2 regions of the Pectobacterium versatile genome follow, and region 1 is predicted to be linked to the other one. Evidence: predicted binding sites of a transcription regulator. Region 1 holds the regulator's gene; the other holds the start of a gene.

Region 1 (19,338 bases):
TTTTCGCGCATCAGTTGCAGCGCCATGGCCGTTGACGACATCGCGAGCCCCACGCCACCAATCAGCGCGGACTGCCACGAGAAGTCCGTCAGATACAAGGCTCCGCCTAAAATCAGCGCACTCAGGCCGACCTGAGCGGCCCCCACGCCAAAGATCGAGCGGCGCAGCGTCCAGAGCTTGGAGGGATTTAACTCCAGACCGATGATGAACATCAGGAAAACGACACCCAGCTCCGAGAAATGCAGGATGGCTTCCACGTCACGGATAAAGCCAAGCCCCCAAGGGCCAATGGCGATCCCGGCGATCAAATAGCCCAGTACGGCACCAATCCCTAATCGGGCAGCGATCGGTACGGCTACTACCGCCACAAACAAAAACAAGACTCCGGCGGTCAGGAGCGAAGAACTCTCCATACTAGCGTTCCTCTTCAGGTAAAGGGGAGGATAGCCATTCACCGTAAGCTTTGGCTTGACTCAACAACACATCGGGCTGTAACCGACGCGCCCAGTAAATGATCATGGGATGCATCCAATGCATACGGCACATTGCTGCCGTCAGCTCAAACGGGCGTAACAAATCGTCCATCGGGTAGCGATTGCTCCCATCGGCGTGGTAGGCATCTTCCGGCTCACCGGTCGTAATCACCGAGCGCCAGTATTTCCCCGCCAGCGCATTCCCGCCAATTCCATTAGCAAAGCCACGAGATAACACCCTATCGAGCCACTCTTTCAGCAGCGCCGGACAGCTGTAGGTATAAAACGGATGCTGGAAAATAATGACCTGATGCTCACGCAGCAGCTGTTGTTCGTGATGAATATCGATAAAAAAATCAGGATAGTGTGCGTAAAGATCGTGCACGGTTACATTCGCCAACTGCTGAGCCGGTTGCAATAAGATCCGGTTTGCTACCGAGTCCTGTGGTTCCGGATGGGCATACAGCAGCAAAATCTTAGGTGGCTGCGACATCATTCCCCTCCAAAGCGTCGTCATAATAATCGTTTTCCGTTACCATGCAGCGCAACGACTAAAAACAGGACACCGCGTGTCCTGAGATGTCCATAATTTAACATACTCTGAACATACGGCGCTTTATGATTGTTTTCTCTTCGCTGCAAATTCGACGTGGTGTACGCGTTCTGATCGACAACGCGACAGCAACGGTTAATCCCGGCCAGAAAGTCGGTCTGGTTGGCAAAAACGGCTGTGGCAAATCTACGCTGCTGTCATTACTGAAAGGTGAAATCAGCGCCGACGGTGGCAGCGCAACATTTCCGCAAAACTGGTCATTGGCGTGGGTCAATCAGGAAACGCCTGCGTTGGACAAACCCGCGCTGGACTACGTGATTGACGGCGACCGCGAGTTTCGCCAACTGGAAGCCGCATTGCAAACCGCCAACGAAGAGAACGACGGTAATGCGATTGCCACGCTGCACGGCAAGTTGGATGCCATCCAAGCCTGGACGATTCAGGCCAGAGCATCAAGCCTGCTCAATGGGTTAGGATTTTCTCAGTCACAGCTACAACAGCCCGTCAGCGCCTTTTCCGGCGGCTGGCGGATGCGTTTGAATCTGGCACAGGCACTGATCTGTCGTTCAGATCTGCTGTTGCTGGATGAACCGACCAACCACCTCGATCTGGATGCGGTTATCTGGCTGGAAAAGTGGCTGAAAAACTACGCCGGCACGCTGGTCCTGATCTCGCATGACCGCGATTTTCTCGATCCCGTAGTGACCAAGATTCTGCACATCGAACAGCAGTCGCTCAACGAGTACACCGGTAACTATTCCTCGTTTGAACGCCAGCGCGCCACTCGCCTCGCACAGCAGCAATCGCTCTATGAGCACCAGCAGGAGCGGGTCGCGCACCTGCAACACTACATTGACCGCTTCCGCGCGCAGGCGACCAAAGCCAAGCAGGCACAAAGCCGGATAAAAATGCTGGAACGCATGGAGATGATTGCACCAGCGCATGTCGATAACCCTTTCCGTTTCAGTTTTCGCGCCCCGGAATCGCTGCCCAATCCACTGATGAAGATGGAAAAGGTCAGCGCAGGCTATAACGACAAGCTAATTCTGGAATCGATCAAACTTAATTTAGTACCGGGTTCCCGCATTGGGCTGCTCGGCCATAACGGCGCGGGTAAATCCACGCTGATCAAGCTGCTTGCTGGCACACTTGCCCCACTGAAAGGGGAAATCGGGCTGGCGAAAGGCGTGAAGCTCGGTTATTTCGCTCAGCATCAGTTAGAGTTTCTACGTGCGGACGAATCGCCCTTGCAGCATCTGGTGCGTCTGGCAGAGCGGGAAACGGAACAGCAACTGCGCGACTACCTTGGCGGCTTCGGTTTTCAAGGCGACAAAGTCACGGAGATCACCGAGCGCTTCTCCGGTGGCGAAAAGGCCCGTCTGGTGCTGGCGCTGATCGTCTGGCAGCGCCCGAATCTCCTGCTGCTCGACGAACCAACCAACCACCTCGATCTGGATATGCGTCAGGCACTGACCGAAGCGTTAATCGATTTTGAAGGTGCACTGGTTGTCGTCTCGCACGATCGACACCTGATCCGTTCTACCACCGACGATCTCTATCTGGTACACGACCAGAAAGTAGAACCGTTCGACGGCGATTTGGAAGACTACCAACAGTGGCTGGTCGGCCTGCAACGTCAGGAAAATGCGGCCGATGAAACACCAAAAGAAAATATCGCCAACAGTGCGCAGGGCAGAAAAGATCAGAAACGCCGCGAAGCTGAGTTGAGAACGCAAACGCAACCGCTGCGCAAACAGATAACCAAGCTTGAGCAGCAGATGGAAAAGCTGGGGGAAACGCTAGCGGCGCTGGAAGCCCGACTGGCGGACAGCGCCATCTATGACATCAGCCGCAAAGCCGAACTCACCGACTGCCTGCAACAACAAACCAAAGTCAAAATCGAGCTGGAAGAAACGGAAATGTCCTGGCTGGACGCGCAGGAACAGCTAGAGCAGATGATGCAGAGCGAGTAAATTGCATTTACCCACCCGAGCGGGTGTCTCCCCCGCTCGCTATACTCGTGAACAAAGCCTTAATGCCAAATCAACAGCACGCAGGCGGCGGTCAGCAGCCCCATTGATACATTAAAGATAATCCACGCTTTCTTACTGCGCAGCAGTCGCCCAATCATCGTGCCAAACCCGAGCCAGATGACGCCGGACACCAGATTAACCAGCACAATCCCGATGCTTATGGCGATTACAGACTGGTTATAACCTTCCCCCGCCAGACTAAAGCTGGCAACCGCCCCCAGCGCCATGAGCCACGCTTTCGGGTTCAGGAATTGCAGCAACCACCCTTGATAAAACCGGATCGGTTGAGGCGGCGCAGCGGACGTTTCCAGCCGTTCATAAGCCGCCGTGGCGATTTTCCACGCCAGCCAGAGCAGATAGGCACTGCCGAGGACTTTCAGGATAAAATGCAGCGAAGGGTAAATCAGAATCAAACTACCTACACCGAATGCCACCAGCAGCAAAATGCTCTGCATGCCCAGTATGATGCCAACCATCAGCCACAGTGAACGCATAAAGCCAAAATTCGCGCCCGAGGTAGTCAACAGCATATTGTTCGGCCCCGGTGTGATGGCTGCTACCCACAAAAATCCCAACATCGAAAGAAATAAACTCAGTTCCATTATTTGTGGGCGCTCCTGACCCAAATGTCGTACCAACTGGCAGCATTGAAGCTAACAGTGTGATATTGATCGTACAAGAGTCGACAACAAGATTTCCATATCCTTTATGCATAATCACTTTCGTCCGCTGAGCGGCGCCCATAACCCACATCTGCAAACGCTATTGCCGCGTCTGATTCGCCGTCACGCACAGTTCTCGCCAGTCTGGCAGTCACTGGAATTACCGGACGGCGATTTCGTCGATCTGGCCTGGAGCGAAGCCCCTGAGCAAGCGCGACACAAACCGCGCGTGGTGCTGTTTCACGGGCTGGAAGGCAGCTTTCATAGCCCCTACGCTCACGGCCTGCTACATGCCTGTAAGCAGCGCGGCTGGCTGGCCGTCATCATGCATTTTCGCGGATGCAGCGGGAAGCCCAACAGGATGAAGCGCATTTATCATTCTGGCGAAACCAGCGATGCCAGCTATTTTCTGCACTGGATGCAAGAGACGCTGGGCAATGCGCCTACCGCCGCCATCGGCGTGTCTCTCGGCGGCAATATGCTGGCCTACCTGCTCGCTCAGCAAGGCGAAGCCTGCTCCCTGTCCGCGGCCGTCATTGTTTCCGCCCCCTTGATGCTCGAACCCTGTAGCCGCAGGATGGAACAAGGCTTCTCTCGCGTCTATCAGCACTACCTGCTGCGTCTGCTGAAGCAAAACGCCGGTCGTAAGCTGGCGGCTTATCCAGACACGCTGCCGATTCAGTTGCCGCAGCTGAAGCGAATCCGCCAGCTACGAGAGTTTGATGACGTCATTACTTCACGTATCTACGGCTTTCGCGATGCGGCCGACTACTATCGACGCTGTAGCGCTCTGCCGCTGTTGCCTCAGATTCGTAAACCGCTGCTCATTATCCATGCGAAGGACGATCCCTTCATGACGTCGGAGGTGATTCCCGATCTGTCGCAGTTACCGTCTAATATTGAGTATCAGCTGACGGAACATGGTGGGCATGTCGGCTTCGTCGGTGGAACGTTGCTGAAACCGGAAATGTGGCTGGAACAGCGCATTCCCAATTGGCTTAGCCCATTTTTGGACCATGCCACCGATTCTTTTTCTTCGGGATCTTTTCATTCAGGAACTTTTTATTCAGGAACTTTTTATTCAGGAGGAATGGCGTGATTATTCCCTGGCAACAGCTCGATCCAGAAACACTAGATAGCATCATTGAATCTTTCGTCCTGCGGGAAGGCACCGATTACGGCGAACAGGAGCGATCGCTGGCGCAGAAAGTGGAAGATATCCGCAGCCAGCTCCAATCTGGCGAGGTGGTATTGGTGTGGTCTGAGTTACATGAAACGCTCAATATCATGCCCCGCAACCAGCTCAATGCCGGAGGACATGCCCCTTATTGAGCATGGCGAAAGTCGTGAAAGAACGCGCCAAACATGCTAACAATGATAACTAATTACGTCTTTTTTGAGGATACGCGCAGGCCTTCGGTCTATGCGAACCTCGCGATCACGGAGTCACGCGCCTTATGTCACATCAGCATCCGATTATTGCGGTTACCGGCTCCAGCGGAGCGGGAACCACAACAACCAGTCTGGCCTTCCGTAAGATTTTCCAGCAGTTTGATCTGCGTGCAGCCCAGTTGGAAGGCGATAGCTTTCACCGCTATACCCGCCCGGAAATGGATATGGCGATTCGTAAAGCGCGTGATTCAGGACGCCACATCAGCTATTTCGGCCCGGAAGCGAATGATTTCAGCCTGCTAGAACAGTCGTTTATCGAATATGGCCTGCACGGGCGCGGCCAGACGCGCAAATATCTGCATACCTACGATGAAGCGATTCCCTATAATCAGGTTCCTGGGACGTTCACACCGTGGGAGCCGATGCCGGAACCCACCGACATTCTGTTCTATGAAGGGCTGCACGGCGGCGTGGTCACCGAGCAAAACGACGTGGCACAGCATGTCGATTTGCTCGTCGGCGTGGTGCCAATCGTCAACCTGGAATGGATCCAAAAGCTGATTCGTGACGTCAATGAGCGCGGCCATTCGCGTGAAGCGGTGATGGATTCCGTCGTCCGCTCGATGGAAGACTACATCACCTACATAACGCCGCAGTTCTCTCGCACACACATCAACTTCCAGCGCGTGCCTACCGTGGACACCTCCAACCCGTTCGCCGCCAAGTCGATTCCCTCACTGGACGAAAGCTTCGTCGTGATTCACTTTCAGGGATTGGATAATATTGATTATCCCTATCTGCTCGCCATGTTGCAGGGTTCATTTATCTCCCATATCAACACGCTGGTCGTTCCCGGCGGGAAGATGGGGTTGGCGATGGAATTAATCATGGCACCGCTGGTGCAGCGGTTAATCGAAGGGAAAACGATCGAATAAGCTAAACGGGCACGGCAGCGTCGTGCCCAGAGAAAGAAATTACTCCAGCACCCTAACTTCGTGGCTGTGCGTCACCTCAACGGCTTTGCCCAGCATCAGTGCCACAGAACAGTACTTTTCCGCCGACAGGGCGACAGCTCGCTCAACAACTTTGTCAGTCAGTCCTTTTCCCGTCACGATAAAATGCAGATTGATGTGGGTAAATAAACGCGGCGCGTCAGACCGACGCTCTGACGTTAATTTCACCTCACAATCCGCCACATCGTTGCGACCTTTTTGCAGAATCGACACCACGTCAATCGCGCTGCATCCTCCTACGGACATCAATACCATTTCCATCGGACTGGGCGCTTTATCGCCAGAATTGCCGTCCATCAATATCTGATGCCCTGATGCGGATTCGCCCAAAAACGTTAAGCCTTCAACCCATTTTACCCGAGCCTGCATGATGCCTCTCCACTAAAAATTTTTTGAAAATTTATATCGTTACTGTACAAAAACCAGCGTTAATCAGAGCTTTGTCATGCTGAAGCGAGACAACACAAGACACATCCTTAAAGCTGTGTTAAAACGAAAATAGAATAGACCTTTTCTGGACAAACCCAGAAACGAAGAAGATGATTACGTGGCCAGATATACCCAGCCACGTTTACGATGCGGCAAGGCAGCAACCGGAAAATCAAGGGTACAGTGGTTCCAGTATATTCCCTGACGTCATTCTGCCTAGACTGAATTTTATTTTTTAGCAGTTAAACACGCCGTACAGGGAACTCTGACCCCTGTAATTTGCGCAGTGAATTACAACAGAGGATGATAGCGAATGGTTCTCGGCAAACCGCAAACAGACCCAACTCTCGAATGGTTCCTTTCCCATTGTCATATTCACAAGTATCCATCGAAGAGCACGCTGATTCACCAAGGTGAAAAAGCAGAAACGCTTTACTACATCGTGAAAGGCTCTGTCGCAGTGCTAATCAAAGATGAAGAAGGCAAGGAAATGATCCTCTCCTACCTCAATCAGGGCGATTTTATCGGCGAGCTCGGCCTGTTTGAAGAAGGTCAGGAACGCAGTGCCTGGGTTCGGGCAAAAACCGCTTGTGAAGTGGCTGAAATTTCCTATAAAAAATTCCGCCAGCTCATCCAGGTTAACCCGGATATTCTCATGCGTCTGTCTGCGCAAATGGCAAGCAGACTTCAGGTTACCTCTGAGAAAGTCGGCAACCTCGCCTTCCTTGATGTGACCGGCCGTATTGCCCAAACCCTACTCAACCTGGCCAAACAACCTGATGCCATGACGCATCCAGATGGCATGCAAATTAAAATTACCCGTCAGGAAATTGGGCAAATCGTTGGCTGCTCGCGTGAAACCGTGGGCCGCATTCTGAAAATGTTAGAAGACCAGAACCTGATCTCTGCACACGGTAAAACGATTGTCGTTTACGGCACTCGCTAAACCCCTGTCGCTGTACCCTACCAATAAAAAAGCGTGAAGCCTCGGCCTCACGCTTTTTTTATGGCGAGCTTCCTGCTCGCCACCCTTCGGGCCGTTGCTAACGCAACGTTGAAAAACGTTCCCTACGTTTTTTTATGTCTAATCAGTTTGCTGCGTTAACGACCTGCGCGACGGCTTTGGCGAACTTCGCCATCCCCTGCGCAATATCGTCTTCATCAATGATCAAAGACGGTACAAAGCGGATCACGTTAGGCCCAGCCATCAGTACCATAAGCCCCTGAGCCGTTGCGGCAGCCAGGAACTCGCCCGCGCGACCGTGCCATTGCGGTTTCAGTTCTGCACCCAGCAGCAGCCCCATACCGCGAACCTGTTCGAATACACCGTACTGCTGATTGATTTTCTCAAGCTCACTGACAAAGCGATCGTGACGATCCGCCACGCCCGACAACACGTCCGGCGTGTTAATGATATCCAGCGCGGCTTCCGCCACCGCACAGGCCAACGGGTTGCCGCCATAGGTCGTGCCGTGTACCCCAACCGTCATGGCTGATGCGATCTCTTCCGTCGTCAGCATCGCGCTAATCGGGAACCCGCCGCCCAATGCTTTAGCCGTTGTGAGAATATCCGGCGTAATACCGTAGTGCATGTAGCTGAATAATTTACCGGTACGCCCCATCCCACTCTGCACTTCATCAAATACCAGCAGCGCTTTGTGTTGATCGCACAGATCGCGCACACCTTGTAAAAACTCAGGCGTCGCAGGCGTAATTCCGCCCTCGCCTTGAATCGGCTCCAGCACGACCGCACAGGTGTGATCGTCCATCACCGCTTTTACCGCAGCCAGATCGTTGAAGGGAACATGGACAATGTCCGCAGGCTTAGGCCCGAAACCATCAGCATATTTAGGCTGTCCGCCAACCGAGACGGTGAACAGCGTCCGGCCATGGAACGCATTGTAGAAGGCGATGATCTTGGTTTTATACGGACTATGGCGTTTAACCGCATAGTGACGCGCCAGTTTAAAGGCGGCTTCGTTAGCCTCAGCGCCGGAGTTAACAAAGAACACGCGATCGGCAAAAGTGGCATCAATCAATTTGCTAGCGAGGCGTAGCGCAGGCTCATTAGTGAAAATATTGCTGGTGTGCCACAGCGTTTCACCCTGCTGCTGCAACGCGCTAACCAGTGCAGGATGGCAATGGCCCAGCGCCGTAACCGCAATACCGCCGGAGAAATCGATATACTCGCGGCCTTCCTGATCCCAGACGCGGCTCCCTTTACCTTTCACAGGTACAAACTTCGCGGGTGCATAAACCGGCAAAATCACTTTATCGTGAGTATCCCGTGTCACTGCTTTCTGCTCTGCTGCCATTTGCTGCCTCACTCTGCTGTCCATCATGTCGGAATGAAAATATAGTCAATAAATATGCATAAAAAATCAATTTCAGGCAATATTAAATCAGCTACTGAAGAGAATAACTTTCTATATGGCTAAATTTTAAGGAAATTATCCAAAAGCTGATGCCCTTGCTGACTAAGAATGCTCTCTGGGTGAAATTGCACCCCTTCCAGCGGCAATGCGCGATGGCGGATCCCCATAATCTCATCACGCTTTCCTTCATGTTCGCTCCAAGCCGTGACTTCAAAGCAATCGGGTAGTGAGGCGGCATCAATAATGAGCGAATGATAACGGGTGACCGTCAAAGGCTGAGCCAACCCCGTGAAAACCCCCGTGTCGCTATGCGCAATCGCTGAGGTTTTCCCGTGCATGACCTGCCGTGCTCGCACCACACGCGCGCCGAACGCCTGCCCCATCGCCTGATGACCAAGACACACGCCCAGAATAGGCAGTTTATCGGCAAAGTGACGGATAGCAGCCAGTGAAATGCCCGCCTCATCCGGCGTACAAGGGCCAGGTGAAATGACCAATCGCTCAGGCGCAAGCCGTTCAATCTCGCGCAGCGTCAGTTCATCATTACGCTTCACCACGACCTGTGCGCCAAGCTCACAAAAGTATTGGTAAAGGTTGTAGGTAAAGGAGTCGTAGTTATCGATAATTAGCAGCATAGTCATTGCACTGTTAGTCGGAAAAGCCGTACTAACATACATGAAATCCGCGTCAGGTACCCACCCCTCGTCACCATCAAAGACAAAGGTGGCGATCTCGCTGTTTAAGAAATTAGCATGGTAATAATTTTATCGATCATAAATCATTTATTTCATCAGTAAACATCTTTATTAATAGGCCTTATTTATTATCCCAATTCACAGTAAACGATTACCTTGAAATTATTTTTAACAAAAAAAATAATAAGAAAAAACCGCCTATGAATTAATTCATTTTTTTTAAAAGAAAGAAAAACTAAAGGGATCATTTCTAAAATGATATTTTTTGATGGCGATCACAATCGCTCAACAAGCGAATAAACCACGCATATCAAATGGATAAAAAATAAAGAATCCAGATTGAAACAACAAAGATTAAAAAACACAACACTATGAATTTAAATGATTTAAATGGAAATTAGTTTCTATTTAAAATAGATAGACACAAATCCTCTCAACTGTCCTCTGTTATTTAATTAATATATTTAACGCCCCATCTTGTATTGTTTATTTTTTCTGTTAACACTTAGCTCGGCTTTATAGACAAACCTTATTTTCATTTTTGTTGAAACAGCCTTTTTAAATTACACAGGGTGTGTAGTGATAAATACCCAAAAAAATTCTATGTCAAGGAGAGTACATAATGAAATACCTACTGCCTTCTGCAGCAGCTGGGCTGTTGCTGCTCGCTGCCCAACCGACAATGGCGGCAAATACGGGGGGTTATGCCACCACTGACGGCGGCGACGTTTCTGGTGCGGTGAAAAAAACGGCGCGTTCTCTGCAAGAGATCGTCGATATCATTGAGGCCGCGAAAAAGGACTCAAGCGGTAAAGCGGTAAAAGGTGGGGCCTACCCGCTCGTGATTACCTATAACGGTAATGAAGATGCGCTAATCAAAGCCGCCGAAGCTAACATCTGCGGCCAGTGGAGCAAAGATCCGCGCGGTGTGGAAATCAAAGAGTTCACCAAAGGGATCACCATCCTCGGAACCAACGGTTCTTCCGCTAACTTCGGTATCTGGATGGTTAACTCTTCCAACGTTATCGTACGTAACATGCGCTTCGGCTATATGCCTGGCGGTGCAAAAGATGGTGATGCCATCCGTATCGATAATTCACCGAACGTCTGGATCGACCACAACGAGATCTTCGCCAAGAACTTCGAATGTGCCGGTACGCCAGACAACGACACCACCTTTGAATCCGCGGTTGATATCAAGAAAGCCTCAACCAACGTCACCGTGTCGTACAACTATATCCATGGCGTGAAAAAGGTAGGGTTGAGCGGTTCAAGCAACACGGATACCGGTCGTAACCTGACTTACCATCACAATATTTACAGCGATGTTAACTCACGTCTGCCGCTGCAACGTGGTGGCCAAGTCCATGCTTATAACAACCTGTATGACGGCATCAAAAGTTCAGGCTTTAACGTCCGTCAGAAAGGGATCGCACTGATCGAAAGTAACTGGTTCGAAAATGCGCTCAACCCAGTGACCGCACGTAATGACGATTCCAACTTCGGTACTTGGGAACTCCGTAACAACAACATTACCAGCCCATCTGATTTTGCTAAATACAACATCACCTGGGGTAAACCATCCACACCGCACATCAATGCGGATGACTGGAAGAGCACCGGTAAATTCCCAGCCGTCCCATATAGCTACTCTCCAGTTTCTGCACAGTGCGTGAAGGATAAACTGGCAAGCTACGCTGGCGTAGGTAAAAACCAGGCAGTACTGACAGCAGCCAACTGTAAATAAACGCGTTAAGCCCGACGCATTCATTCTGCGTCGGGTTCTTCCCAGGGCCGGATCACACTTTGTTAAAAAATTGAACTATTCTCTAATAGACTGATCTCAAAGTAGAATAACTTTTTGAGGTCTTGATATGACACTTTTTGACCACCTCTCTCTGGTAGAGGAAACTCGTTCTCCTATTAATCAACAACATCATCTTGTTGATGTCCTATTTCTTGTTCTCGCTGCGGTCGCCAGTGGACAAAATGGGTGGGCTGAAATTCAACAGTTTGGTGAACTACGCCTCGACTGGTTAAGAAAATTTCGATTATTTTCCAATGGCATACCACGGCGTCATACTATTGCCAGAATAATGAAAGCCGTCGATCCCGACAGCTTTCAGTTCTGTATTTTTAGCTGGATTAATGACATTCGCGCCAAATCAAGCAAGCCACTCATTGCGATTGATGGAAAGACGCTGAAAAGTGCCTCTCTGTGGAGTCGTAACGATTTTCACTCTGTTAATGCTTATGACCTGAATAATGGCATTGCGCTTTATCAGGATATGGCCGAGGGAAAAGGAAAAGAAATCAAAACAGTACAGAATCTTGTTTGCATGCTTAACATCAAGGATGCACTGATAACGCTTGATGCGTTACATGCACAAAAAGAAACGCTTGAAAGCATTGTGGCGAGAAAAGGTCATTACCTTGTACAAGTCAAAGGAAATCAGCCGACATTGTTTAATGCAGTGAAAGCGCAATTCCATGAGGCGTTTAACGATAATACCGCGTTAGCACAATATGAAATGCAGGATAAAGGGCATGGCCGAATGGAGCGCCGTATTACTTTTCAAATACCGGCAGAGTTGAGCCCGGAGTTACAGGAGAAATGGCCTTCAATAAAAACACTGGTCGCGGTTGAAAGACACCGTAAAGACAAAAAATCGAATACGCTGGATACGGCATTTTATCTGTCATCTTACGATATTGATGCAGAGTTTATGGCGACATCGGTCCGTCATCACTGGGGCATAGAGAACAGTCTGCACTGGGTATTAGATGTTGTTTATAAAGAAGATGCTTGCCGTATTCACGATGAGAATGGTACAAAAGTCTTGTCATTAGTCAGAAAGATGGCGCTCAATCTGGCAAAGATGGAGAGCACACAAAACCGGAGTATGAAAAGCAAAGTGCAACGTGCACTATTGGATGATGACTATCGGGAGTTAATGATTTTTGCGAATGTTAAATGTCATTAACAAAGTATGCTCCGGCCCTGGGGTTCTTCCTGAGCGAGTGCTTCGGCCTCGCTCATTTTTGAGAGGCCCGAGCAAGATTGTCAGCGTGACCGCCATGAAAATAGACGTCGTACTCATGACAATTTCACCAATAAGCCGAGGTCTATTTTTCTTTTATCACGTAAAGAAACGCCATATAGCGATTAATAATCGTTATTTCTTAAAAAACTAAAATTCACGATAAAACTGACTCATCACGTAAACAATATTGAATAGGCCTGTGATAGTATATTTTGACTTAAGATGATTTCCTTACGCTAGCGGCAGCGATTGCCACAAGAAAAATAACAATTTAAAAACCAATCAATAAAGAAACCCGAGTGCATTTATTATCTACTAAAAAAGTAACCTTATGATTTACCGTTAATTTAAAAGAAAATTATTTCCTATAAAACCAAAATCGTCCAATCATCAGTATTACAAAATGTTTCACCCGCAATACATTTAACATTTCACCCTTGAACTGATCTTATTTTTTGACCACACTTCCCTTGGTTTTTCATCAAAATTGAAATTCATTTTTGTTGAAAAATTTATACTTGTTACATCGGGCATAGGGATCGATAAATGCCCATGAAAATTCTATTCCAAGGAGACAGTGATAATGAAATACCTATTGCCTACGGCAGCTGCCGGATTGCTATTACTCGCGGCTCAACCCGCAATGGCCGCAAATACGGGCGGCTATGCCACTACGGATGGTGGAGAAGTATCCGGTGCCGTGAAAAAAACAGCACGTTCTATGAAAGAAATTGTGGATATTATTGAAGCCGCGCAAGTGGATTCAAAAGGCAAGAAAGTCAAAGGCGGTGCTTACCCGCTCATCATCACCTATAGCGGTAATGAAGATTCATTAATCAAAGCGGCTGAAAAGAATATCTGCGGCCAGTGGAGTAAAGACGCACGCGGCGTGCAAATCAAAGAATTCACCAAAGGCATTACTATCCAGGGAACCAATGGCTCATCCGCCAACTTCGGTGTCTGGATTGTGAACTCTTCTAATGTCGTGGTACGTAATATGCGCTTTGGCTATATGCCGGGCGGCGCGCAAGACGGCGATGCCATTCGTATCGATAACTCCCCGAACGTCTGGATCGACCACAACGAAATCTTTGCCAAGAACTTTGAGTGTAAAGGCACGCCAGACAATGACACCACCTTTGAATCGGCTGTCGATATCAAAAAAGGGTCAACTAACGTCACGGTATCCTACAACTATATTCATGGTATCAAGAAAGTCGGCCTGAGCGGCGCAAGCAATACGGATACGGGCCGTAACCTGACTTACCATCACAATATTTATAGCGATGTTAACTCACGCCTGCCGCTGCAACGTGGTGGTCTGGTTCACGCGTACAACAACCTGTATGACGGCATCACCGGTTCAGGCTTTAACGTGCGTCAGAAAGGGATCGCACTGATTGAAAGCAACTGGTTCGAGAATGCGCTCAACCCAGTGACAGCACGTAACGACAGCTCAAACTTTGGTACCTGGGAGCTGCGTAACAACAACATCACGAAACCGGCAGACTTCTCCAAATACAAAATCACCTGGGGCAAGCCTTCCTCTCCTCACATCAATGCGGATGACTGGAAGAGCACCGGTAAGTTCCCTGCCGTCTCCTATAAGTACACTCCAGTTTCTGCACAGTGCGTGAAGGATAAACTGGCAAACTATGCTGGCGTCGGTAAAAACCTGGCAGTACTGACAGCAGCTAACTGCAAATAAACGCGGTCAGTCTTTCTCCGTCGTCGCAAGACAGGAAGCAATAAGTCTGAATATCCCGCGCCGTGACTCTTCATACAGAAGCATGGTTCTACCCAAGCGAGCTCTTAGAGCTCGCTCATTTTTTATGGAAACTCAGGCGCGAACATGGATATGCATTCCTAAAGAGCATGCATAAATTAAATATCAGACTAACTATTTATAGAATAAATTAATAGCTTGGTTTATTAATGAAGAAAACCATCCTTTAATTAAGGAGTAATCAATAGAAATAACAACAGCCCATCAACACGTGATTAATTAATAATTTGATCGGCATCAACTATTTCTGACACCATTATCTCAGTGAGTAATAAAACGAAATATAATTTTATTTTTCATAAAACTCTCAACGGCCTAATTTTAGAAAAAATGAAAAAAAATATTACCATTTAAAATAGGCACTTATTAGTTTTTGTGATTTCCACCGTTACTCACTCTATATATTTAATATCGAAATATTGAATTCTTTTAATTTTATGGTAAGAATTAATTGGGATTTCAATAAACCTTGATTTCATTTTTATTGAAACACCAAAATAATATAATCTGGGCTATGTGGATCATAAATGCCCAAACAAAAATTCTATTCCAAGGAGAGTACCCTAATGAAATACCTACTGCCTTCTGCAGCCGCTGGGCTGTTATTGCTTGCGGCCCAACCAACGATGGCGGCAAATACGGGGGGTTATGCCACCACTGACGGTGGTGACGTTGCCGGTGCCGTGAAAAAAACAGCGCGCTCCATGCAAGATATTATTGATATCATCGAAGCCGCGAAGCTGGATTCCAATGGCAAGAAAGTCAAAGGTGGCGCTTACCCGCTTGTCATCACCTATAACGGTAATGAAGACGCGCTGATCAAAGCCGCTGAGGCCAACATCTGCGGCCAGTGGAGTAAGGATGCCCGAGGTGTGGAAATCAAAGAGTTCACCAAAGGGATTACCATCCTTGGAACTAACGGATCGTCCGCCAACTTCGGGATCTGGCTGACAAAGTCATCCGATATCGTCATACGTAACATGCGTTTTGGTTACATGCCGGGCGGCGCGCAGGATGGCGATGCCATTCGTATCGATAACACGCCGAACGTCTGGATTGACCACAACGAGATCTTCGCGAAAAACTTTGAATGCGCAGGTACAAAAGACGGTGACACGACATTCGAGTCCGCGATTGATATTAAGAAAGCTTCGACCAACGTGACCATTTCGTACAACTACATTCATGGCATCAAAAAAGTGGGGCTGAGCGGCTTCAGCAGCAGCGATACGGGCCGTGACCTGACTTATCATCACAATATTTACGACGACGTTAACGCTCGCCTCCCACTGCAACGTGGTGGTCAGGTTCATGCCTACAACAACTTGTATACTGGCATCACCAGCTCTGGCCTGAACGTGCGTCAGAAAGGGATTGCGCTGATCGAACGTAACTGGTTCGAGAATGCGAAAAACCCAGTGACCTCACGTTATGACGGTTCCAACTTCGGTACGTGGGAACTGCGTAATAACAACGTCATGAGCCCAGCCGACTTCGCTAAATACAACATCACTTGGGATAAAGATACCAAACCCTACGTGAATGCCGAAGACTGGAAAAGCACCGGTACGTTCGCTTCTGTTCCTTACAGCTACTCTCCAGTTTCTGCACAGTGTGTGAAGGACAAACTGGCGAACTATGCTGGCGTGAACAAAAACCTTGCCGTGCTGACAGCAGCAAATTGCAACTAGTTGCAAAGCGTGAAAGGTAAATAAGCGAATTGCAGGCCCCGCCCCTCATTGTCCTGTGCTAACTGGAGCCTGCAAACAAGCTTAACGCCCGTCGGTTTATCGTTCGGGCCGCACTTGAGCGAGCCCTAAGGGCTCGCTCATTTTTATCGTTAATATTCAAGGAAATGAAATGAAACGTTCTCTTCTGTTCGCCGCACTGTTCAGCACCGGCTTAGTGTTTAGTGTTGGTATACCGATGGCGAGCGCCGCCACACCGGCAGCACCAGAGTTGAAAGGATTCGGAACGGATACCGTAGCAGGCAGCGGTGGACGCATTATTCGCGTCACCACGCTAGCCTCTTCTGGAGCAGGTTCACTCAGGGAAGCGCTGGCCGCCAAAGGACCGCGCATTATCGTTTTTGAGGTTGGCGGCATTATCGACCTAAATAAAAGTGACCTTCGGTTATCAGAACCGTTTGTCACCATTGCCGGCCAGACCGCTCCCTCTCCCGGTATCACCATCATTCGCGGCGGAATGGGGATCAGCACACATGATGTGCTGATGCAGCATATTCGTTTCCGCATCGGCGATGCCGGTACGGGTAAAAAAAGCGGCTTTGAACGCGATGTTTCCATCAACGGCAAAGATGCCTACAACGTCGTGATCGACCACTCTAGTTTCGCCTGGGGTACGGACGAAAACCTGTCTATTTCCGGCCCACGCTATGACGGACCGCAGGGCACCGCACACCGCATTACGCTTTCGAATAATATCGTTGCTGAAGGCCTATACGATTCGGCTCACACCAAAGGTATTCACTCGATGGGGACGCTGGTTCACGATAACGTGACCGACGTATCGATCGTGGGCAGCCTGTACGCGCACAACAACGAGCGCAATGCCTGGTTTAAAGCAGGTTCTACAGGTGTCATGGTCAATAACCTGATCTACAACCCCGGCATTTGGGGCGTTCGCGTTGGTGGCGTAAAAGGAGAGTGGGAAGGGAAAACCATGCCCGCCAGCCCACGCGTCTCCGTTGCGGGTAACGTGATGCACTACGGCGCGAATACCAAAGCAGGTTTAGGACTGGTAGGAAGCAACAGCTCCGGCGATGTCTGGATGTCAGATAACCTCGCGTACGATGCTCAGGGAAAAGCGGCACCGCAAACGTCAGGCAGCGGGATTAATTTACTTAAAGTGTCCCCTATTTGGCCAGCAGGCTTAACGGCATCACCGGCCAGCGCCGTCACTAATCAAGTACTGCAAGGCGCAGGCGCACGCCCTAAAGATCGTGATGCCGTTGATAAACGTATCGTGGAGAATTTCAAACAGCGGAAAGGTGGCTTCGTGAACAGCCAGGAAGACGTCGGCGGCTATCCCGTTGCAACCGCGACCTACCGTCAGCTGAACGTACCGAGCACTGGCGTAGATGCCTGGCTACAGCAGATGGCCAACGCGCTGGAATAAAACGGTGCTACTGGAATAGCAGAGTAAAATGCTAAAAGGCCACATCAGTGGCCTTTGTCGTATTCTCGGTTCTTTGCTTATCTATTTTGCCAATCCGGGTAGCACTTTCGCGGACTGAATCACGACTGGCGTGGTCGGCACGTTCTGGTAAGGCCCGACATTCTTCGTTGGCACCTGAGAGATCTTATCCACGACGTCCATGCCCTTCACTACTTTACCGAACACGGCATAGCCAAAATCACGCTGGCCATGATCGAGGAACGCATTGTCCGCGATGTTGATAAAGAACTGGCTGGTCGCACTGTCTTTATCAGACGTGCGCGCCATCGCAATCGTGCCGCGCTGGTTACGTAAACCGTTATCGGCTTCATTCTTGATCGGCGCATTCGTCGCTTTTTGGCTCATTTCGCCAGAAAAGCCGCCGCCCTGCACCATAAAGCCAGGGATCACACGGTGAAATGTCGTCCCGTTATAAAAACCGTTGTTAACGTACTCGACGAAATTTTTTACCGAAACTGGTGCCTTTTGATTATCTAAAGACAGTTCGATATTGCCCGCAGACGTCGTCAACAGCACACGCGTGGTGGCGTCGGAAGCCGCAAAGGCGGGAGAAAATGCCGTCAGTGAAATAAGGGCTGCCGCAGCAACCAGAGTACGTTTGAACATGAGAATTCCTTTTTGAAGAGGCCGACTACAGAAAGCGTAATGATTGTAAGTATCCGCACTCTTCAACGCTACCCATTTACCTTTTTTTACGTATAAAAGTCTGTTCGTAACCAACTGTGAGCAAAAACCTGTGCCCAAGATAGAAAAAGGGCCGATTGCTCGGCCCTCATCATGATGATTATCGCGCAGCGCGACGAGTCCATAAGTACCTAGCCCATGCGCTCCGAACGCACCGCCAGATCGCGGCTGTACTGACGGCTGGCGTCCACCAGCATGGAAGTATAGGCATCCTTCGGCATATCGCTGGTCAGGTCGTCGGTTTCCAACGTTTCCAGTATCTTACCGTATTGCATCACCGCCACTTTATGGCACAGGTGGGAAATCACGCCCAAGTCATGCGTCACCATCAGGTAGGTCAGCTTTTCCTGCTGCTGCAACTCCGTTAGCAGATTGAGAATTTCCGCCTGCACCGACACATCCAGCGCCGACGTCGGCTCATCCAACAGCAGAACTCTCGGCTCCAGAATCAGCGCTCGGGCAATCGCCACACGCTGACGCTGTCCACCCGAAAGCTGGTGCGGATAACGCCGGCGGAAGTGCGTTCCCAGCCCCACCTTCTCCAGCAAGGTATCGATACGATCGTCACGATCGTCAAAGCGGTGGATCGACAGCGGCTCTTCCAGAATCGACTCCACGGTATGACGAGGATGCAGCGATCCGTACGGATCCTGAAACACCATCTGCACCCGGCGACAACGCGCCTGATCGATTCGGTGTGCCAGTTTCTTCCCGTCAATATGCAGCGTGCCTTCCCAATGATTAAAAAGCCCGGCCAGACACTTCAGCACTGTGGTTTTACCGGAACCCGATTCCCCCACCAGACCAAAGATATCGCCGTCGTTGACGGTAAGATTCACATCGTACAATACCTGATTCGACGTGCTGCCCTGCCCAAAAGAGAGATTCAGGTTATTCACTTCGATCATCGGCTTGCGCTGACTCATTGCTTCAGTTGCCATGATTATCCCCTTTATCCATTGATCCAGGCTGGATCGCGATTCATCACCGGCAAACGCGGG
Region 2 (4,409 bases), 880 kb from region 1:
CTTGATATACCCGTAGTCATTAAGGGCAAAGCTTGCCTGTTGGCGGCACTGCGTAATTCGTGCTGATATCCCTAGATCCCTTTAAGACCGCGCTTTATTAGCGCGGTTTTTTTTCCTCGCTATGATTCTGTCGATAGCCCTGATACGTCAGGGCGACGTTTTTGAAGTATTCCGTCATGTAGTTAATGCAGACTTGTACTTTTAGCGGCAGGTTGTCTTTGCGGGTGTAGAGCGCGTAGACCGGGCGCGGGTCGGAGTGGTAGCGGTTGAACAGGATCTCAATTTCGCCGCGATTGATTTCGTCCACGATCCACATGAGCGGCACGTACGCGATGCCCGCCCCAGCCTTGAGCCAGCGCACCAGCGTTTGCGGGTCGTTAGTGACAAAACGCCCTTGTGGTGTGACGCGGGTCGAAATGCCTTCCGGGGCGATCAGCTCGAATTCGCTGTCGGGCCGTACGCTGTATTCCAGCCAGGAAAAATTCACCATATCTGCCGGTTTATCCGGTGTGCCGTGCTGTGCCAGATAGCTTTTCGCGGCACAGACCACCATCGGCATCGAGCCTAAGCGTTTCGAGAACAGGCTGGAATCCTGTAGTGCACCGACGCGGATAACGATATCCAGCCCGTCGGCAATCAGATCGGGAGCGGGAATCCCGGTGACCAGATTGACGGATAGACCGGGATATTCCTTCAGCATCGCGGCAGTCATGGTGGACAACACATTCTGTGCCATCGTGGAAGAACTGCCGATGCGCAGCGTGCCGATCGGCGTGTTGTTGAAGGCGTAAAGCTGCTCATGGACCTCATGCGCTTCATGCAGCATGCGGCGACAGCCGTGGTAGTAAATTTTCCCCGCTTCTGTCAAACCAATGCTGCGCGTACTGCGATTAAGCAGCTTAATCTGTAGTTCATCTTCAAGCTTGGTGACGGTCTGGCTGACGGCGGATACGCTCATCTGCAACTGACGGGCAGCGGCGGTAAAAGAACCAAATTCCACCACGCGGGCAAACACCGACATACTCTTTAGTCTTTCCATTATTCACTCTGGCTTAAAAGTGATTTAGATCACACTATGTAGATAAGGTGATAATAAGCATCCATAATATAGCCTATCCGATGGTTCTGGGCAGAACAGAGCCATTCAATGATTGTGTTTATTTACCCAATTAGAGTAATACGCTGATTTCCCATCGTTAGTCAGCCCCTGCTGACATCGCTATTCATCAGTTTAACGTTATCCCATCCGTTGGCTGCCCGCCTGCGGGATGAGGCTCTGTTGTCGGTGCTGAAAGGCCGCGCCAGACGACATAATTTACCACCCGGTAGCACACCTGCTCGCTACCGTTACCTATTAGAAAAAGGAAAAGAGGATGAGTTCACTCCCGGTTATGGTGCTGTTCGGGCTGTCATTTCCCCCTGTATTTTTTGTCTTGCTGGTATCGCTGACCCTATTTTTTGTCGTGAACCGCCTGCTGCAACCGACGGGGATCTATGACTTCGTCTGGCATCCTGCACTGTTTAACAGCGCGCTGTTCTGCTGTCTGTTTTATTTACTGTTCCGCTACGGTCTGTGAGGTGTCTGTGAAAGCTTTCTTTTTACCCTTGTTTAGACAGCAGGCTGTGCTGATCAAAAAACTGAGCCGCGTGGTCATCACGCTGGTGATTGTGCTGTGTGCGATTGTGGCAATCTTCCGTGTCTGGGCGTTCTATACCGAATCGCCCTGGACGCGTGATGCCAAATTTACGGCGGATGTCGTGGCGATCGCGCCAGATGTCAGCGGGTTATTGACCGATGTTCGCGTCACGGACAACCAGCTGGTAAACGAAGGTGATGTGCTGTTTGTCATCGATCAGCCGCGCTACCACCAGGCCGTAGCACAGGCGGAAGCGGATGTTGCCTACTATCAGGCGCTGGTGACGGAAAAACGCCGGGAATCCGGTCGTCGGGCGCGGCTGGGCATCAGTGCGATGTCGCAGGAAAATATCGATCAGTCCAGTAATGCATTGGAAACCGCCACGCACCAGCTTGCTAAAGCACAGGCGGTATTATCGCTGGCGAAACTGGAGCTGGAACGTACCGTGGTACGCGCTCCTGCCGATGGCTGGGTCACCAATCTGCATGTGCAGAGCGGTGAGTTCATCGAACGCGGTAATACGGCGGTGGCGCTGGTGAAAAAGGATTCATTTTACCTGCTGGCGTACATGGAAGAGACCAAACTTGAAGGTGTTCGCCGTGGCTATCGTGCGGAAATCACCCCGTTGGGTAGCGAAAAAATATTTTACGGCACGGTGGATAGCGTAGCGGCTGGGGTCAATAACAGCAGCAACAGTGCGAACACGAAAGGCTTGGCTAACGTGGATTCCAATCTGGAGTGGGTGCGTCTGGCACAGCGTGTGCCGGTAAAAATCCGTCTCGATCGACAAATGGGCGATCTCTATCCGGCTGGCACGACGGCCACCGTAGTGATCACCGGCGAGCAGGTCAACAACGACAAAAAACCGTCGCCGCTCATTCGCCTGCTTTATCGCCTGCGTGAGTTTGGCTAAGTGAGGCGATGATGAAAACCCCGTCGTTGACAGTATCCAGATTCTATACCACACCGAAGTTTGCGCGTTTTCGCTTTGCCTTCAAGCTGAGCTTTGCGATTGTGCTATCCCTATTTCTGGGTTTCCACCTCCAGTTGGAAACGCCGCGCTGGTCGGTGCTGACGGCCGCGATTGTCGCCGCTGGCCCGGCGTTCGCTGCGGGTGGTGAACCGTTTTCTGGTGCGATCCGCCATCGTGGTATTCTGCGCATCATCGGTACGTTTATCGGCTGTATCGGTGCACTTATCATCATTATCGCCACCGTTCGCGCGCCCGTTGTGATGTTGATGCTGTGCTGTATTTGGGCAGGCCTCTGCACCTGGGTTTCCTCGCTGGTTAAAGTCGAAAATGCCTATATCTTCGGGCTGGCGGGTTATACCGCGCTGATTATTATTGTATCAACACAGGGAACGCCGCTGCTGACGCCGCAGTTTGCCGTGGAGCGCTGTAGCGAGATTGTGCTGGGCATCGTCTGTGCCATTCTGGCGGATTTACTGTTTTCGCCACGCTCGATCAAGCAGGATGTTGACCGCAGTATCGGTGAACTGCTGGTGGATCAGTATCGGCTACTGCAACTCAGCATGAGCGGGGCGGAGAAAGAAGCGATAGACGCGGCATGGCACGCGTTGGTGCGTAAAACGACCGCGCTAAACGGCATGCACAGCAGCCTGATGCTGGAGTCTTCACGCTGGCAGAACAGCAATCGCCGCTTAACATCGTTGCATACGCAATCGCTCACGATGATCACACAGGCGTGTGAAACCTATCTGATGTTGCAGGATGTCCCGACCCCAGTAAAAAGCAGCCTGAAATTGGTGTTGGAGCAGCCTGTTGAATCGCTCCGCGATGTGCATTGCCGTGTGAAAGCATTACGCCATCTGATTGCAGCTGACAGCCGCGATGTGCCGCCTACGTTGGTCAGTTGGGTTGGCGCGGCGACACGCTATCTGCTGCTGGCGAAGGGCGTACAGACTAACGGGCGCATTAATACGATAGAAGCTGACGTGCTGAACAGCGAGGTGGAAATTAAAGCGCCTTCGGCTGAAACTCATCATGCCATGATCAACGGTTTACGCACTGGGGTGGCGACGGCGCTGGGCTGCTTGTTCTGGCTAAGCACTGGCTGGACTTCCGGCAGTGTGTGTATGGTGATGATTGCGGTGGTGACGTCGCTTGCCATGCGTTTGCCGAATCCACAGATGATGGCGAAGGATTTTCTTTTTGGGACGATCTACGCGCTGCCGCTGGGCGCATTGATGTTCATGTTTATCATGCCGTCAACGCAGCAAAGCATGCTGCTGCTGTGTCTGAGTCTGGGGGCGATGGCTTTCTTCCTCGGGCTTGAGGTACAAAAGCGTCGGCTGGGTTCGCTGGGCGCATTAGCCAGTACGATCAATATCCTGGTGCTGGATAACCCGATGACGTTCAACATTAGCCAGTTCCTGGACAGCGCGATCGGCCAGATCATCGGCTGTTTCCTGGCACTGATGGTGATCCTGCTGATCCGGGATAACACCAAAGCACACACGGGGAGAACGCTGTTGAATCGCTTTGTGTATGGTGCCGTCTCGGCCCTGACGACCAACACCGCGCGGCGAAAAGAAAATCACCTGCCAGCTCTGTATCAACAGCTGTTCCTGCTGCTGAGCCGCTTCCCTGACGACATTGCCAAGTATCGCCTTGCGCTATGGCTGATCATCATGCACCAACGTTTGAGAACGCTGAATATTCCGCAAAACGCGGCGCTGTCTGCCTTTCATCGTCAGATTCGTGCAACCGCGGAGCAGGTGATTTCAGCTCGGCGCGATACTACGCGCAGC

The links. The regulator CRP, encoded in region 1, controls carbon source genes, mostly activating them, when cyclic AMP is high. The targets are predictions, from matches to a motif close to ATGTGANNNNNNTCACAT.
Region 2: a site for CRP is predicted at 1,057-1,074, ahead of aaeR (HTH-type transcriptional activator AaeR). Genes of this name have one in related genera too.

The regions. Positions count from the first base shown of each region.
Region 1 covers NZ_CP034276.1:4,450,844-4,470,181, forward strand. The annotation lists gene kefB (glutathione-regulated potassium-efflux system protein KefB) at 1-413, opposite strand, end outside; gene kefG (glutathione-regulated potassium-efflux system ancillary protein KefG) at 415-966, opposite strand; gene EIP93_RS20205 (ABC transporter ATP-binding protein) at 1,092-2,999, shown strand; gene EIP93_RS20210 (LysE family translocator) at 3,059-3,661, opposite strand; gene EIP93_RS20215 (hydrolase) at 3,768-4,820, shown strand; gene EIP93_RS20220 (YheU family protein) at 4,817-5,053, shown strand; gene EIP93_RS20225 (phosphoribulokinase) at 5,179-6,048, shown strand; gene EIP93_RS20230 (OsmC family protein) at 6,088-6,495, opposite strand; gene crp (cAMP-activated global transcriptional regulator CRP) at 6,869-7,501, shown strand; gene argD (bifunctional acetylornithine/succinyldiaminopimelate transaminase) at 7,644-8,870, opposite strand; gene EIP93_RS20245 (aminodeoxychorismate synthase component II) at 8,990-9,565, opposite strand; gene pelA (pectate lyase PelA) at 10,248-11,372, shown strand; gene EIP93_RS20255 (ISAs1 family transposase) at 11,500-12,609, shown strand; gene pelB (pectate lyase PelB) at 13,253-14,377, shown strand; gene pelC (pectate lyase PelC) at 15,022-16,146, shown strand; gene pelZ (pectate lyase PelZ) at 16,316-17,593, shown strand; gene ppiA (peptidylprolyl isomerase A) at 17,675-18,259, opposite strand; gene EIP93_RS20280 (ABC transporter ATP-binding protein) at 18,469-19,245, opposite strand; gene EIP93_RS20285 (ABC transporter ATP-binding protein) at 19,290-19,338, opposite strand, start outside.
Region 2 covers NZ_CP034276.1:345,188-349,596, forward strand. The annotation lists gene aaeR (HTH-type transcriptional activator AaeR) at 98-1,039, opposite strand; gene aaeX (p-hydroxybenzoic acid efflux pump operon protein AaeX) at 1,374-1,577, shown strand; gene aaeA (p-hydroxybenzoic acid efflux pump subunit AaeA) at 1,585-2,550, shown strand; gene aaeB (p-hydroxybenzoic acid efflux pump subunit AaeB) at 2,562-4,409, shown strand, end outside.